DNA from 2 places in the Paenibacillus enshidis genome. Region 1 is predicted to be linked to the other one. Evidence: riboswitches for the same ligand, from Rfam matches in the RefSeq annotation. Region 1 holds a riboswitch; the other holds the start of a gene.
The links. A riboswitch is a leader RNA that binds a small molecule or an ion and turns the genes downstream of it on or off. The one in region 1 is predicted to bind S-adenosylmethionine.
Positions count from the first base shown of each region.

Region 2: it holds a riboswitch for S-adenosylmethionine, as region 1 does, so the genes downstream of both, ACE41H_RS10230 (methionine ABC transporter ATP-binding protein) here and metA (homoserine O-acetyltransferase MetA) in region 1, are expected to answer to the same signal.

Region 1 is NZ_JBHHMI010000011.1:127,426-134,916, reverse strand. Features, by position in the region: gene mqnC (cyclic dehypoxanthinyl futalosine synthase) at 24-1,160, opposite strand; gene ACE41H_RS14495 (aminotransferase class V-fold PLP-dependent enzyme) at 1,303-2,481, opposite strand; gene ACE41H_RS14490 (aminotransferase class I/II-fold pyridoxal phosphate-dependent enzyme) at 2,478-3,662, opposite strand; gene metA (homoserine O-acetyltransferase MetA) at 3,690-4,619, opposite strand; SAM riboswitch class I at 4,732-4,851, opposite strand; gene corA (magnesium/cobalt transporter CorA) at 5,336-6,271, shown strand; gene ACE41H_RS14475 (HRDC domain-containing protein) at 6,359-7,363, opposite strand.
Region 2 is NZ_JBHHMI010000007.1:53,214-60,704, forward strand. Features, by position in the region: gene ACE41H_RS10215 (COX15/CtaA family protein) at 168-1,091, shown strand; gene ACE41H_RS10220 (UbiD family decarboxylase) at 1,259-3,025, shown strand; gene ACE41H_RS10225 (Cthe_2314 family HEPN domain-containing protein) at 3,083-3,802, shown strand; SAM riboswitch class I at 3,979-4,121, shown strand; gene ACE41H_RS10230 (methionine ABC transporter ATP-binding protein) at 4,247-5,266, shown strand; gene ACE41H_RS10235 (methionine ABC transporter permease) at 5,263-5,931, shown strand; gene ACE41H_RS10240 (MetQ/NlpA family ABC transporter substrate-binding protein) at 6,005-6,841, shown strand; gene ACE41H_RS10245 (SDR family oxidoreductase) at 6,981-7,491, shown strand, end outside.

The sequences.
Region 1 (7,491 bases):
AAGCTTTTTTTCATATATTCGTTTTAGTTCTGCATTACAAAATCGCGCTCAATGCTGCTGCTTTCGTCAAAGACACGCAGAATATCATATCTGGTGTTGCGCTGGGCAGGCGTATGCCCCGTTTCGCGGATCAGCTGCAGGATCGACTCAATGTTGACTTTATATGTAGCCCCGGCTGCCGACACTACATTTTCCTCAATCATGGTGCTGCCGAAGTCATCGCAGCCGTAATACAGCGACTTCTTGCCGATTTCAGGCCCCATCGTTACCCATGAAGACTGGATATGCTTGATGTTATCCAGCACGATCCGGCTGATGGCCACTGTCTTCAGGTACTCCTCCGGCGTTTGTCTTTCCAGCTTCAGATTGGTGTTGTCAGGCTGGAATGTCCAGGGAATAAACGCAAGGAAGCCTTCCGAATCATACTTGTTGGCAATGCATTCATCCTGGGCATCACGCACCCGCATCAGATGCAGCGCCCGCTCTTCCATCGACTCGCCCAGTCCGATGACCATCGTAGCGGTGGTGTTCATGCCGATTTTGTGGGCTGTCTTCATGACATCCATCCAGTCTGTCCAGGAGCCCTTCAGACGGCTGATCTTACGGCGTGTGCGGTCATCGAGAATTTCCGCTCCGCCACCGGGCAGGGAATCAAGGCCAGCTTCATGAATTTGCCGGATCACCTCTTCCAGCGACAGACCGTCTGATACGACTTTCATCTTCTGAATTTCGGCCGGCGAGAAGGAGTGCATCGTAATGTTCGGAAAACGCTCCTTGATCGCTTTTAACAAATCCGTGTAATAGCTGAAGGGCAGGTTAGGGTTCGTTCCGCCCTGCATCAGAATTTCCGTGCCGTAGACATCCTCTGTTTCCTGAATCTTCCGAAAAATGACTTCATCGGGAAGCACGTAGCCTTCGTCCGAACCGGGTCTGCGGTAAAAAGCGCAAAAACGGCAGTACACGTCGCATACATTCGTATAATTTATATTTCGCCCGATGACAAATGTCTTGATCGGATTCGGATGCATCCGGTTCATGATCACATTCGCCGCATCCCCCATCTTCTCAACCTCATTGGATTCAAACAGGGCAATGGTATCCTCCAGGTTCATTCGTTCACCGCGCAATGCCTTATCCAAGATATGGTCTATTCCACTCATTTGTCGCTTCCTCCCATCCTTCATCCTGTAAGAAATCTCTTATGAAAATAATGATATATGAAACCACTATATTACCATCGTAACACAGGTGCAATGTGAAAAACAGCACCTATTCCAAAGGTACTGTTTTTGCAAGGGCATTCTATTCAAATGGCAGAGCCTGTTCGAGATCGGAAATGAGGTCTTCAATATCCTCAAGGCCTACCGAGAAGCGCAGCAAGCCGTCCGTAATGCCGCGTTCAAGCCGGACGCTGCCCGGCATGGCCGCATGGGACATCATGGCAGGGTAGGAGAGAATGCTTTCAACAGCGCCAAGGCTGACGGCAACGATCGGAAGACGCACACGGTTCAGCAGTGCCTTGGCGCGTTCGCCTGAACCGACGTCAAAGGAGACTACGGCACCGTAACCGCTGGACTGCTTCTCATGAATTTCGCGTCCCGGATGATCAGCGAGGCCCGGATAGTAAACCGCCTTGATATCCTGCCTGGCATGAAGCCATTGGGCCAGCCGGCGTGCGCTTTGCTCACTGTGTGCCATACGGGCTTGCAGTGTCTTCATTCCCCGCATCAGCAGCCAGGATTCCTGGACGCCCAATACGGTACCCAATCCGTTCTGCAGCTGCTTCAGCTGCACAGCTAATGCTTCCGTGCGGGCAACGGCCAAGCCTGCCAGCACGTCGCTGTGACCGCCGAGAAACTTGGTGGCGCTGTGCAGAACAATATCCACTCCCATTTCGATGGGACGCTGATAATAAGGGGTCATAAACGTATTGTCCAGCATGGTGATGAGATCATGCTTATGGGCCCAGCTTGTGACCGCCTCAATATCCGTTATTTTCAAAGTCGGGTTGGACGGGGTTTCCATATATACCGCTTTAGTGTTGGGCTTCAGGGCTTGTCTGACTTCATCCAGATTCGTCATATCGACAAAGGTGGACTCGATGTTCATCCGGTTCAATATTTGGGTCAGCAGCCGATAGGTCCCGCCATACACATCCTCGGTTACGATCATATGGTCACCGGCCGACAGCATCAGGAAGGCGCTGGAAATAGCCGCCATCCCGGATGAGTAAGCAAATCCGCGCACTCCGCCTTCCAGCAGCGCAATATAATCCTCCAAAGCCTGCCGGGTCGGATTGCCGGAACGGCTATAGTCAAACTGCGGCGGATTAAAAATGTCATGATGATGAAAGGTGGAGGCCTGGTAAATCGGCACACTGGACGCGCCAGTTTGGCTGTCAATTTCCGCTCCAAAGTGCAGGAGCCGGGTGCCGAACTTCAGCTCTTGCTCCCCTTCTTTCCGCTGCCCGTCTCCGCTCATTCCGCAGCCCCCCCTTCGAGCTCACGATGTGCGGCTTCAAGCGCACCACCCAGATCCTGAATAAGGTCCTCCGCATGTTCAATGCCAACGGAGAAACGAAGCAGCCTGTCGTCGACGCCTACCGCATCCCTGATTTCCGCCGGAATGTCCGCATGGGTCTGCACCGCAGGATAGGTCATAAGTGATTCAACCCCGCCCAGACTTTCGGCAAAGGCGATCAGCTTGATATGGCGCAGCAAAGGCTCTACCAGGCGGGCATCCTTGACCTTGAACGAGAAAATTCCCGTATTCCCGGAGGACTGTCTGTTTTGAATCTCATATCCCGGATGGCTCTCCAGGGCCGGATAGTATACGTCCGTCACCAGCGAGTGAGTCAGCAGATACTGTGCGATCTGTGTGGCATTCTGTTCATGTCTGTCCATGCGCAGGGCAAGGGTTTTCATGCCTTTCATCAATTGGTAGCTGTCGTTCGGGGACAGCACGGCCCCAATCGAGTTGTGCAGGAAGGCCATTTCTTCGGACAGCTCTTTTCCTTTGGTGACGATCAGTCCGGCCAGGACGTCATTATGACCGCCCAAATATTTGGTGGCGCTGTGAACTACGATGTCGGCACCCAGTTCAATCGGTCTTTGGAAATATGGCGTAAGCAGCGTATTGTCCACAATCGTCAGCAGATCATGCTTTTTGGCCCAGCCGGCTACCGCCGCGATATCGGTAATCATCATGAGCGGGTTGGTCGGCGTTTCGATAAATACGGCCTTCGTGTTCGGACGGCGTGTCTGCTCCAGCGCATTGAGGTCATTCGTATCCACATAAGAGGCGGTTACGCCGTATTTGGAGAGGATGCGTTCCAGCAAACGATAGGTTCCTCCATACAAGTCAAGGGAAACGATCAGATGATCCCCTTGTCCGAACAGAGTAAAAATCGTCTGCAGAGCGGCCATGCCGGAGGAACAGGCGAATCCGGCGTCTCCGGATTCCAGCTCCGCTGCTGCTTCTTCGAGCACCTTGCGAGTCGGATTCGTGGTACGGATATAATCGAAGCCTGTGCTCTGTCCGAGCCGCGGATGACGGAAAGCTGTCGACTGGTAAATCGGAAAATTCACCGCACCGGTTACAGGCTCATTGACGGAACCGATTTGGGCTAATCTGCTTTCGATTTTCAATTTTGGGTTATCCATATAAATCCTCCTGTTCGTTTTTACTTATTAAATTTGAGGCCCGATATCACCGATGTCATAAGGGGTCTCCTGGTACACATAGTAGTTCAGCCAGTTAGAAAATAATAAGTTGGCATGGGCCCGCCACGTGGACGGCGGTGTACAGGTTGGATCATCCTGCGGGAAATAATTTTGGGGCAAGGGAACATTGTCCAAGCCTTTGGCCATATCCCGGTCATACTCCCATTTCAGGGATAACGGATCATACTCGGAATGGCCTGTCACAAAAATCTGCTTGCCGTCCGTCGTAGCGACAATATACACACCGGCTTCTTCCGATTCCGAGAGCAGTTCCAGTTCGGGAAAACGTTCAATATCCGCGCGGCGGACTTCCGTATGCCGTGAGTGAGGCGCATAGAAGACTTCGTCAAAGCCGCGCAGCAGCTTCACATGAGGCTTGCTAACTGTATGCGCAAAAACGCCGAAGCATTTGCTGTCCAATCCGTATTTGGGAACCCCGAAATGGTGGTATAAGCCCGCCTGCGAGGCCCAACAGATATGCATGGTGGAGGTCACATTCGTCCGGGTCCAGTCAAAGATGCTGCGAATCTCCTCCCAATAATTTACATCCTCAAATTCAAGCTGCTCTACAGGCGCACCTGTAATAATCATGCCATCAAAGCGGGTATTTTTGATTTCGTCAAATGTTTTGTAAAACATGTCCAGATACTCCTGGGACGTGTTTTTGGACACATGCGACTGCGGGTGAACGAGCGTGACATCCACTTGCAGCGGGGTGTTGCCGATCAGCCGCAGCAGTTGGGTTTCGGTCGTTTCTTTGGTCGGCATCAGGTTAAGAATCGCAATGCGGAGCGGACGGATGTCCTGGTGATAGGCCTTGCTCTCGTCCATGACAAAAATGTTCTCACCCGCAAGAACCTCCTTCGCCGGCAAGGTGTCTGGAATTTTAATCGGCATAATGCTCACTCCTGTTCATGAAGTTTGCGAAAATCATTGCTGAGATGCCGGGCATATTAAAAATGACCTTTCTCGCAGCACGAGAAAGGTCATATCTGATTCATATGCGCCTCTCTCATCTCTCAGATCCAGTTTCTAAAGAAAATGTGACCTGCAAGAATTAGCACCGTGCGGATCACCGCCGGTTGCCGGGTTTCATCGGGCTAGTCCCTCCACCTGCTCTTGATAAGATTTCGCTATTTTCAATTTTAACTAATTCAAATATCCTGTATCAAACTTTAAAGCATGAACACCTCTCTCGTCAAGCAGAAAAATCCATTCATCGCGCACACGGATTCGGCTGCCTCCATAAGATGAAAACAGCAAATGAAAATGTCCAGTTTAGCCCTTGAAAGGCCATCTGGCGGGCGTTATACTAGACAAGTGCTGCAGGCGGCTGAAACTATATGCACAGTTCAAGATTGGCGTATAAAAAAGGACTGCTGCGGCTCATCTTAATATAATTCGATAGGGGTGACACCAACCATGGAAGGCGACCCGAGTCCGAATAGGCGGCGGAAGCATGACAACAGCATAGGAATGACTTCAGCTTGCCGGAGACGGGACGCACGTTCTTCATGTCTGTGGAGCTTCTAACTTCCTGGGTCTGGCACCAGTCTGAAAGCATTCCTTGTGAACATCATTCGCCCTGGGGCGAAGCATAAGGAGTGAGAGAAATGAAAATCCGGTTAGTGAACAACGGGGTATTTACCCTCATTGACGACATTGAAAATACATTGACGGCACCGGCCGACGGCTTTTACTGGATTGATGCCGATGTTGAAGATCTCGCGGTGCTGCAGCCGCTCTTTTCCATTCATGATCTGGCTGTGGAAGACTGCCTGAGCGAAGAAGACCAGCGTCCCAAAATTGAAATATATGATAATCATTACTTTATCGTTGTAAACAGCATCCGGTTTGATGATGAAGAAATCTTTCTGCGTTCCCTCAATATTTTTCTCGGCAGACATTTTATCATCACCATCACCAGACAGAAGATCAATGAGCTTCGTTCCCTGAAGCCGCTGCTTTGGGAGCAGGAAGTGAATTCTCCTGACCGTTTTATGTATCTGCTGATCGACCTGATCGTAGACAATTATTTTCTCGTGGGCGACCGGATCGAGGTTCGAATCGAAAAGCTTGAGGAAGACATTCTGATGCATACGAAAAAATCTCATTTGAACGAAATTATCGGTCTGCGCAGTGAAATTTTATGGCTTAAAAAAGTGCTTGGCCCGCAGAAGGAAGTCATCAATACGTTGAACAAACGGGATTTGCGCCTGATTGACGAGCAATTGCAGAAATATTTTAGCGACATTTATGAAAACGCCGTAAAAATTTCCGAAACCTTCGACACCTACCGTGATCTGATGGGCAACCTTCGTGAAGCCTACCAGTCCAGCATTGCCAACCGGGCCAACGAAATCATGCGGGTTTTTACAGCGATCACCACCGTATTTATGCCTTTGACCGTCATTACAGGAATTTATGGAATGAACTTTGATAATATGCCCGAGTTGCACACCCGCCACGGATATTTTGTCGTGATTGGCGTGATGATTGCACTGGGCAGCAGCATGTTTCTGATTTTCCGCAAGAAAGACTGGATCTGAATATTTTACAGAATAGGAATGAAAGACGGAGCCTTCCTTCGGGACAGGGTCCGTCTTTTTGGCATTCACCACTAGATGCAGTTTGCTTTAGCTGGCGCTCTGTTTGCCTCCTTCATCGCGACGGTAACAGATACGCACCAGCCGCAGACGCTCATAAATTTCATCCAGCTTCATATCCCCGTGATTTGGATCGCCATACACCCGCTGCATAACAGGCTTCAAAAAGCGGTCTCCCAGCTCCTGGTAGGCCTCCCGAATCGCCTCCTGCTCCTGCTCTGTAGCGCCCGACAGCTCACTCCGGATCACGTTATCTACATCGTACCCTTCTCGCTCAAGCACCTCCAGCATTTCAATGACTTCCCTGCGCGGCAGTTCCGCCTGCCGACTTATGTCCTCCAGGCCAAGACCTTCCGCCGCCCCCTTCAGAATCGCCTGGCGCTGATTAAATCTGTCGAGCTCCAGCTTGTACTTCTGTTCCTTCTGGCGGTAGCTCCAATTGATAAAGTCCTGGGCATCAAGCTCTTCCATCACCCAATGCAAAGGAAATGGACGATACTGCTCACCCTTACAGGTGATAGCCAGCAGTTCCGCTCCATAGGCCCGCACCTTGCTCTCCCCCATGCCCGGCAGTTCAAACAGCTCCGCTTCATTCCGTGGGAGAAAGACACTGATCAGCTTCAGCAAACGGTTGCTTGCAATCATATATGGGGCCCTGTGCTCGGCTGCCGCCCGGCGCCGGCGCCAGACCGTAAGCTCGGTATACACATCATCACGGGGATGAAGATCGCTGTAGCAGTATAGCTTCTGCACAAACAACCCACGGCTCCCGCCTTCTTCGCGCTCATGGAATACCCCGTCAATAAGCGGACGGTACCCTTCGGACAGCTTCAAAGCCAGCTGATAGCGGTAAATGGAGAGCATCTCCTGCCATGAACGTCCCTCATACCAGACGCTATCCTTCTCGCCATCCCCTTCTGTAGTCCGCCAGCCGACAGACCATACTCCCTCTTCTTCCCCGATCCATACCTGGGCAGCCCCCAGTCCGTCGGCTTCCTCCGTCTGCGACAGCTTGTTCAAGAATACAATCTCCATACTACAAAACCTCCTCTGGTTATGTATCAGTATCAGCATCCGGCAACAAAAAAAGCACCTATTTCGCGTATTCGCAAAATAGGTGCTTCCTTATAAACCGTGCTATGCTGTTAAGCTCATCTTATAAC
Region 2 (7,491 bases), on a different contig from region 1:
GCTGATCCAAGCGGAACGTCTCCTTTGTTTTCAAGGGAGGCGTTTTTTTGCTGCTACGGAGACGTTAACATTTTGTCACAAAGGCTTTATGTCAATGATGTTTGTATCAGTTATAATTTTTATTAAAGGAATGCTTGCAACTAAAATATGAAAACAGGTGAGATATAGTGAAAAGTACACGAGTTCTAAAATGGCTGGCGCTTGCGACCTGTATTGTCATGTTCCTGGCGACCTTTGGCGGCGGAGTGGTGACACGAACCGATTCGGGCCTGGGCTGCGGCAGAGAATGGCCGACCTGCAACGGCAAGTTCGTTCCGGCTCATACGATTGCGTCTGTCATCGAATTTTCACACCGCTCGGTCAGCGGATTGGCGGGGCTGCTGTCCATTGCCACCTTTGTCGGATTTCTGATTTATTTCAAAAAGCGGCGTGATTTGCAATTTTTCTCATTCATGACGCTGGCCTTTGTCATTATTCAGGGAATGATGGGAGCGCTGGCTGTCGTGTTCTCCCAGTCCGCCGCAGTGATGGCGCTGCATTTCGGCTTTTCGCTCATTGCTTTTGCGAGCGCGTCAATGATGACGCTGGGCGCCTGGCAGGAGGATCGTGATACCCGCCGCGTGTTGCGCCATGACAAAAAGCCGGTCTCGCGCGGCTTTCGCAATTTCATCTGGGCGTCAACCGTCTATACGTACATTGCGGTGTATACAGGGGCGTTCCTGAGCCATTCCACCGAGAACCGCATTAACTCCTTTTTGGGGATTGCGCCGTTATCGCTGCACCAGATTGCAGCTGGCATCCTGTTCGTTATTATTCTGGCGGTCGGTCATTTCGCGTATCGCAAGCATCCGGATCATGGCGATATCCGCGCTCTTGGCGTAACTTCCGTTATCCTCATTGCCCTGCAGATTGTTGTGGGAATTGCGCTGCTTTATACGGCGGGAAGACCGGAGCTGTACATGTTTGTCGTATTGTCGCACATGGTTATTATTGCAGCCCTGTTCGCCGTGTTGTGCTACATGAGCTTCCGGGTATGGCAGCTGTCACCGGAGAAAATGGCCGTACAGAACGCTTCCCTTCAGCGTACTTAAGGGGATTGCAATATCCGGTTTTGCCCAAAAGCAGGTAAACCCCTATAATAAGATCAGAACAAGCAAAGTCCGCGAGCTGCTCGAGGACTTTGTTTTGGTTAAGGCTTGATATTACCGGCCTGCCCCAGCATCTGCGGCGGCTTTCAATATAGGAGGACTACATACCCGTGATCTATCAGAATCTGCGGCAGTTTATTGAAGCGCTGCGCAAAGAAAATGACCTGCATATTATTGAAGCACCCGTTGATCCTTATCTTGAGCTGGCGGAGATTCACCGCCGCGTGATTGAGCAGGAGGGCAAGGCTCTGCTGTTCACCAACGTGAAAGGAACGCCGTTTCCGGTCGTCAGCAATCTGTTCGGCACGGACCGGCGGGTGGATATGGCCTTTGGCCCGCGCCCGGAACAGCTGATGAAGACCATCGTCAATGCAACGAAGACACTGCTTCCGCCTACTCCAAAAGCGTTGTGGAATGAACGTGGGCTGATCAGGGACATGATTAAGGTAGGAGTAAAAACGGTCTCCGCCGCAGAAGCCCCCGTGCTGGGCGTGCAGAGAACGGAGGCGCCTCTCGCGCAACTGCCGCGTGTCACAAGCTGGCATGAGGACGGAGGTCCGTTCATTACACTGCCGCTCGTGTACACCGAGAAGCCAGGCCAGCCCAAAGACCATAACCTGGGCATGTACCGGATTCAAGTCTATGATGACTCCACAACGGGAATACACTGGCAGATCCATAAAGGAGGCGGCTTCCACTATCACGAAGCAGAGCAGCGCAACGAGCCGCTGCCAGTTACGATCTTCCTGGGTGGCCCCCCTGCGCTGATCGCTTCGGCGATCGCCCCCGCTCCCGAGAATCTGCCTGAGCTGATGCTTGCATCACTGATTATGGGTGACAAGCTGCCGATGACGGAAGATCCTTTGGGCGGACATCGTATTCCTGCAGAGGCTGAATTTGCGATCAGCGGTTATGTGCCTCCGCATGAGCGGCGTCCGGAGGGGCCGTTTGGGGACCATTTCGGCTATTACTCATTAAAGCATGATTTCCCGGTATTTCATGTCAAGCATGTGCATCACCGCAAGGACGCCATCTATCCGGCTACGATTGTAGGCAAGCCGCGCCAGGAGGACTATTATCTGGGCGAATTCCTGCAGCGCCTGCTGTCACCGGCTTATCCGCTGGTTATGCCGGCTGTGCGCTCTTTATGGGCGTATGCGGAGACCGGGGTTCATGCGCTGGCTGCTGCGGTTGTGCGTGAAAGCTACTCGCGCGAGGCGCTCGTATCTGCCTTTACGATCCTGGGGCAAGGCCAGCTTTCGCTGACCAAGTTCCTCATGCTGACGGACAAGCCGCTCGACCTGTCAAATTTTACGGTGCTGCTGGAGACGATTCTGGAGCGCTTCAATCCGGCACAGGATTTGTTCATCCTCAATCATACTTCGCATGATACGCTCGATTATACGGGGCGTAAGCTTAACCATGGCAGCAAGGCCGTGCTGATGGGTGTCGGCGAGCCGGTGCGTGAATTGCCACGGATGTATGAGGGCGGGGACCTGCCTGGCATCACCCGTATCGAGCCCTATTGCGGCGGTTGCCTTGTTATCTCGGGAGCCTCCTACGAGCAGGAGCCTGAGCTGCCTGCGCATGTGCTGCAGCGCATATCTGCCATGGAGCAGAAGTGGCCGCTCGTATTTATAGTGGATAACGCCGAAGAGGTAGTAAGATCACAGGCCTCTTTCCTGTGGACAGTATTCACCCGCTTCAATCCGGCAACGGATATGTTTGCCGATCATGAAGTCAAGCTGCATCATTTGAATTACAAGCTGCCGATCGTAGTGGATGCGCGTATGAAGCCTGGTTACCCGGATGAGGTGCTGCCGCGTGAGGACATTGTGCACTTGGTGGATGAACGCTGGAAAAGCTACGGTTTGTGAAGATTTCAGAAAGTATAAGCTTCGAAGGGCCGGAACAGACATGGGGAGGTTGAGTATATGCTGCGTGAGCTTTTGGGAGAACCATCAAGGCAGGATAACGAAATGCTGCTGCAGGCGATGAACAGCATGAAGCGGACGCTGGGCTTGCTGCAGCGCCAGATGGAGCAAAGCGGGGATCCGACGTCCGATTTCCGCAAGGCCGAAATATTGACACACGGGCTGATGTCCTCCCTGACCGAGCTGGAAGAGAGTACGTTCGCTGCGGCATTTTTCCGTAAGAAGGTGCATGCGAAGTTTTCCGAGGAAATGACCGGGCAGGAGCGTGCGGATTATGAACGGTATGTGTACTTTTACAAAAATGGGTTTATCCGGGTGTTCTCTATGCTGGACAAGCTCGGCAATTTGCTGAATGACTTTTACGATATGAACACATCCAGGGTAAAAGCTCATTACTCCTATTTCACCGTGCTGCGGCAGTTCCGGTATTTGAAAATCCACGACAGACTGGCTGATCGCCTGTTTGAGCTTAAGGACGGATTCAGAGAGCCGCTTGACCGGCTGCGTAAACGCAGAAATACGGAAGTGCACTACATGAACGTGGAAATGCAGGATGATCTGTGGCAGAAGCAGCGGGCGCTGTATGGCAAAATCAAGCTTGAGGATCTGGATGAGCATCTTGACGATCTGCGGCAGGGCTTGGACATGGTCTGCCGGTCGGTAGCGGAAGCGTTCGAATATACGAATCAGCAGTGGGAAAGGCATTCGTCAGGCAAGTAAAATCGTCGTTTGCATCCTTCCTATGTAACTGTCAGAAATTTTTCTAAACGTTTTCGCAAAATTACCTTTGACAAAGCCATGTAAAGTATCTATACTGAAATCTAGTTTAATGTCAGCTTTATGAAGGTTATAGAATGGATATTCCAAACTCGAAATAATTGAAACAACCATATAATCTCTTATCGAGAGAGGCGGAGGGACTGGCCCGATGAAGCCCGGCAACCGGCTGCACCCCGGCGTTATTAAACGCTTAGGGGGCAGCGTCATGGTGCTAATTCCAACAATACCACTGTGTTTAAGTAGTATTGGCAGATGAGAACCGGATTTTGCTGGATTGCAGAAGCCCTTTTCATTTGCGAAAAGGGCTATTTTCCTTTAACTGGACAAAAAAAGAGACAGTTCTGGTGGGAAGGGGTACAAGGAAGAGAAGGGGGACGGACCAACTTGATTGAAATCAGAGAGCTAACGAAGTTTTATGGCAAAGGCAGCCGGATGACACCGGCACTGTCCAACCTGAACTTATCGATCGGCAAAGGTGAAATCTTCGGCATTATTGGCCATTCCGGAGCAGGAAAAAGCACACTGATTCGCTGCATCAATTTGCTGGAGCGGCCAAGCTCGGGTGAGGTGTGGATCGATGGTGTAAATATGACAGGACTTAACCGGAAGCAGCTGCAATCCAGACGCCGCAAAATCGGGATGATTTTTCAGCATTTTAACCTGCTGTCTTCCGCGACTGTATATGACAATATCGCATTTCCGCTTCATCTTGACGGCAGACCGAAAGCGGAAATTGATAAGAAGGTGAAGGATCTGCTCGCGCTTGTCGGGCTGGAGCAGCATGCCACTAAGTACCCGGCACAACTATCCGGCGGACAGAAGCAGCGGGTCGGCATTGCCCGCGCGCTCGCCAGTGATCCAGACGTGCTGTTGTGTGACGAAGCTACGTCGGCGCTCGATCCGCAGACGACGGCTTCCATTCTGAAGCTGCTGCTGGATATTAATCAGCGCTTCAATCTGACCATCGTGCTGATTACGCATGAAATGCATGTGATCCAGCGGATCTGCGACCGTGTCGCTGTTATCCATCAGGGCGGAATCGTGGAGCAGGGTCCGGTGGCTGAAGTCTTCATCAAGCCGCAGCATCCGGTGACAAGGGAATTTATTATGAGGGAGACAGACCAGGGAGAAGAACTGCAGGCAGCGATTGCCGCCTCCCATCCGTCCTCTTCGCAGACTGTGAGAATTTCATTCCTGGGTGATAAAACCTATGAATCGATTTTATCACGCACGGTCCGGCGAACCGGTGTGGATTTTGCCATCCTGCAGGGCACGATCTCCACGCTGAAAAATGTGCCCTACGGATTGCTTACCGTCCGCTTTGAGGGAGACGAGAAGGCGATCCGGGAGACGACGCAGGAATTGTCGGCACAGGGGCTTGATGTGGAGGTGATCGGCGGATGAATGAGCTTGATTTTTCACAGATTAACTGGAATGAGATCGGCAGCTCGACAATGGATACGATCCAAATGCTGCTGATATCCGGTTTGTTCACACTGATTCTGGGTCTGCCGCTCGGGGTCGTGCTGTTCCTGTCCAGCCGTTCGTCACTTGTCCTGATGAGGGTGGTCTACACCGTGCTGTCATTTATCGTTAATATACTGAGATCCGTGCCGTTTATCATTCTGATCGTCGCATTGATCCCTGTAACGAGGGCGATCGTTGGCACCTCCATTGGAGTGATCGGCACGATTCCCCCGCTTGTCATCGGGGCGGCGCCGTTTTTCGCAAGGCTTGTCGAAACGTCCCTGCGCGAGGTGGACCGGGGTGTTATTGAAGCGGCTCACGCGATGGGAGCCTCCACCGGGCAGATCATCTTCCGCGTGCTGCTCCGTGAGGCAAGGCCGGGACTGCTCGCCGCATTAACGATTACGATTGTCACGCTCGTGTCTTATACGGCCATGTCCGGGATGATCGGCGGCGGCGGCTTGGGTGCGCTGGCGATCAACTACGGTTATTACCGTTATGACACGGCCGTCATGATTGTCGCCGTTGTGCTCATGGTTGTACTGGTTCAGGTGCTGCAAATGGCGGGTGATCGTCTGGTGCGGCATTATACACGGAAATAAGGAAACATTAAATATAGATCCTTATTCATACCCAATTTTTTAAAAAAATTAAATTTTGGAGGGATTACACGTTATGAAAAAATGGTCATTTGCTTTCTTAAGCCTTGCATTACTGCTGATTTTGGGAGCCTGCGGGAACGCTCAAAACGGTCAGGGGGCAACTGCGGACAATAATCCGGGAACATCGCGCAGCATCGAGCTGAAGGTCGGTGCATCCGCTGTGCCGCATGCTGAAATCCTTGAAGCGATCAAGCCTGCGCTGGAAAAAGAGGGTGTGCGCCTGCAGGTCGTTACTTTTAACGATTATGTGCAGCCGAACGTGCAGCTGTTCGACAAGCAACTGGATGCGAACTTTTTCCAGCACCAGCCGTATCTGGACAGCGAGAACAAAGCACGCGGCATGGATTTGGTATCAGTAGTGCCAGTACACGTTGAGCCTATGGGTGCGTATTCGCAAAAATACAAATCCGTGGATGAAGTTCCGGACGGCGCCATTGTAGGCATCCCTAACGATGCGACAAACGCTGGCCGCGCCTTGATGCTGTTGGCCAAGCAAGGTCTGATTACTTTGAAGGACAACACGGACATTAACTCTACCATTGCAGATATCACTGGCAATCCGAAGAACCTGGACATCCGCGACGCAGATGCGGCCATGCTGCCGCGCCAGCTGCCTGACTTGGACCTGGCGGTCATTAACACCAACTATGCGCTGGAAGCCAACCTGAATCCGACGAAGGACGCCCTGTTCATCGAAGACAAAGAATCTCCATACGCGAATCTGCTGGTGGCCCGTCCGGATAACAAGGATTCCGAAGGCATTCAGATGTTGGCCAAAGCCCTGCAATCCGAGGAAGCCAAGAAATTTATTGAAGATAAATACCAGGGAGCTATCGTCCCGGCATTTTAATTGAACAGACCGTATCCGCACACCGCTTCTGCCTTCAGGCAGGGGCGGTTTTACTTGCTGTTCCCCGGACAAGTTGAGGCATGGACCCAAATCTTTTATACTGATTCTGTGGCGTTCTCTTTGCAGAGGAGGAAGTACGTTGAAACCAAAGGTTGCCCTGATTACAGGAAGCGCCAAAGGGCTGGGGAGAATGACAGCTTTACATTTGGCGGATCAAGGGTTCGATATTGCGATAAACTATGTACACAGCCGTACGGAAGCTCTGGAGCTGGAACAAATCATTCAGAACAAGGGAGTTCGGTGTACAGCCGTTCAGGCGGACATTTCCCGGCAGCAGGATATTGAAAAGCTTGTGACCCAGGTGGAGCTTAAACTCGGCGGTGTTGATATTATGGTGAATAATGCAGGGCCTTTTATACGCGAACGCAAGCTGTTTGCGGACTACACGCCTGCTGAAATTCATGCGATGCTGAACGGGAATCTGGTCGGCACGATGCTGCTGGATCATCTGGTACTTCCGCTTATGCGCAGACAGCGGTGGGGAAGAATTATCCATTTTGGATTTGGACATGCTGCGGAGGGAAGAGCATGGCCACACCGGGCGGTATATGCAGCGGCGAAGGTGGGTTTGGTCTCTTTTACCAAGACTC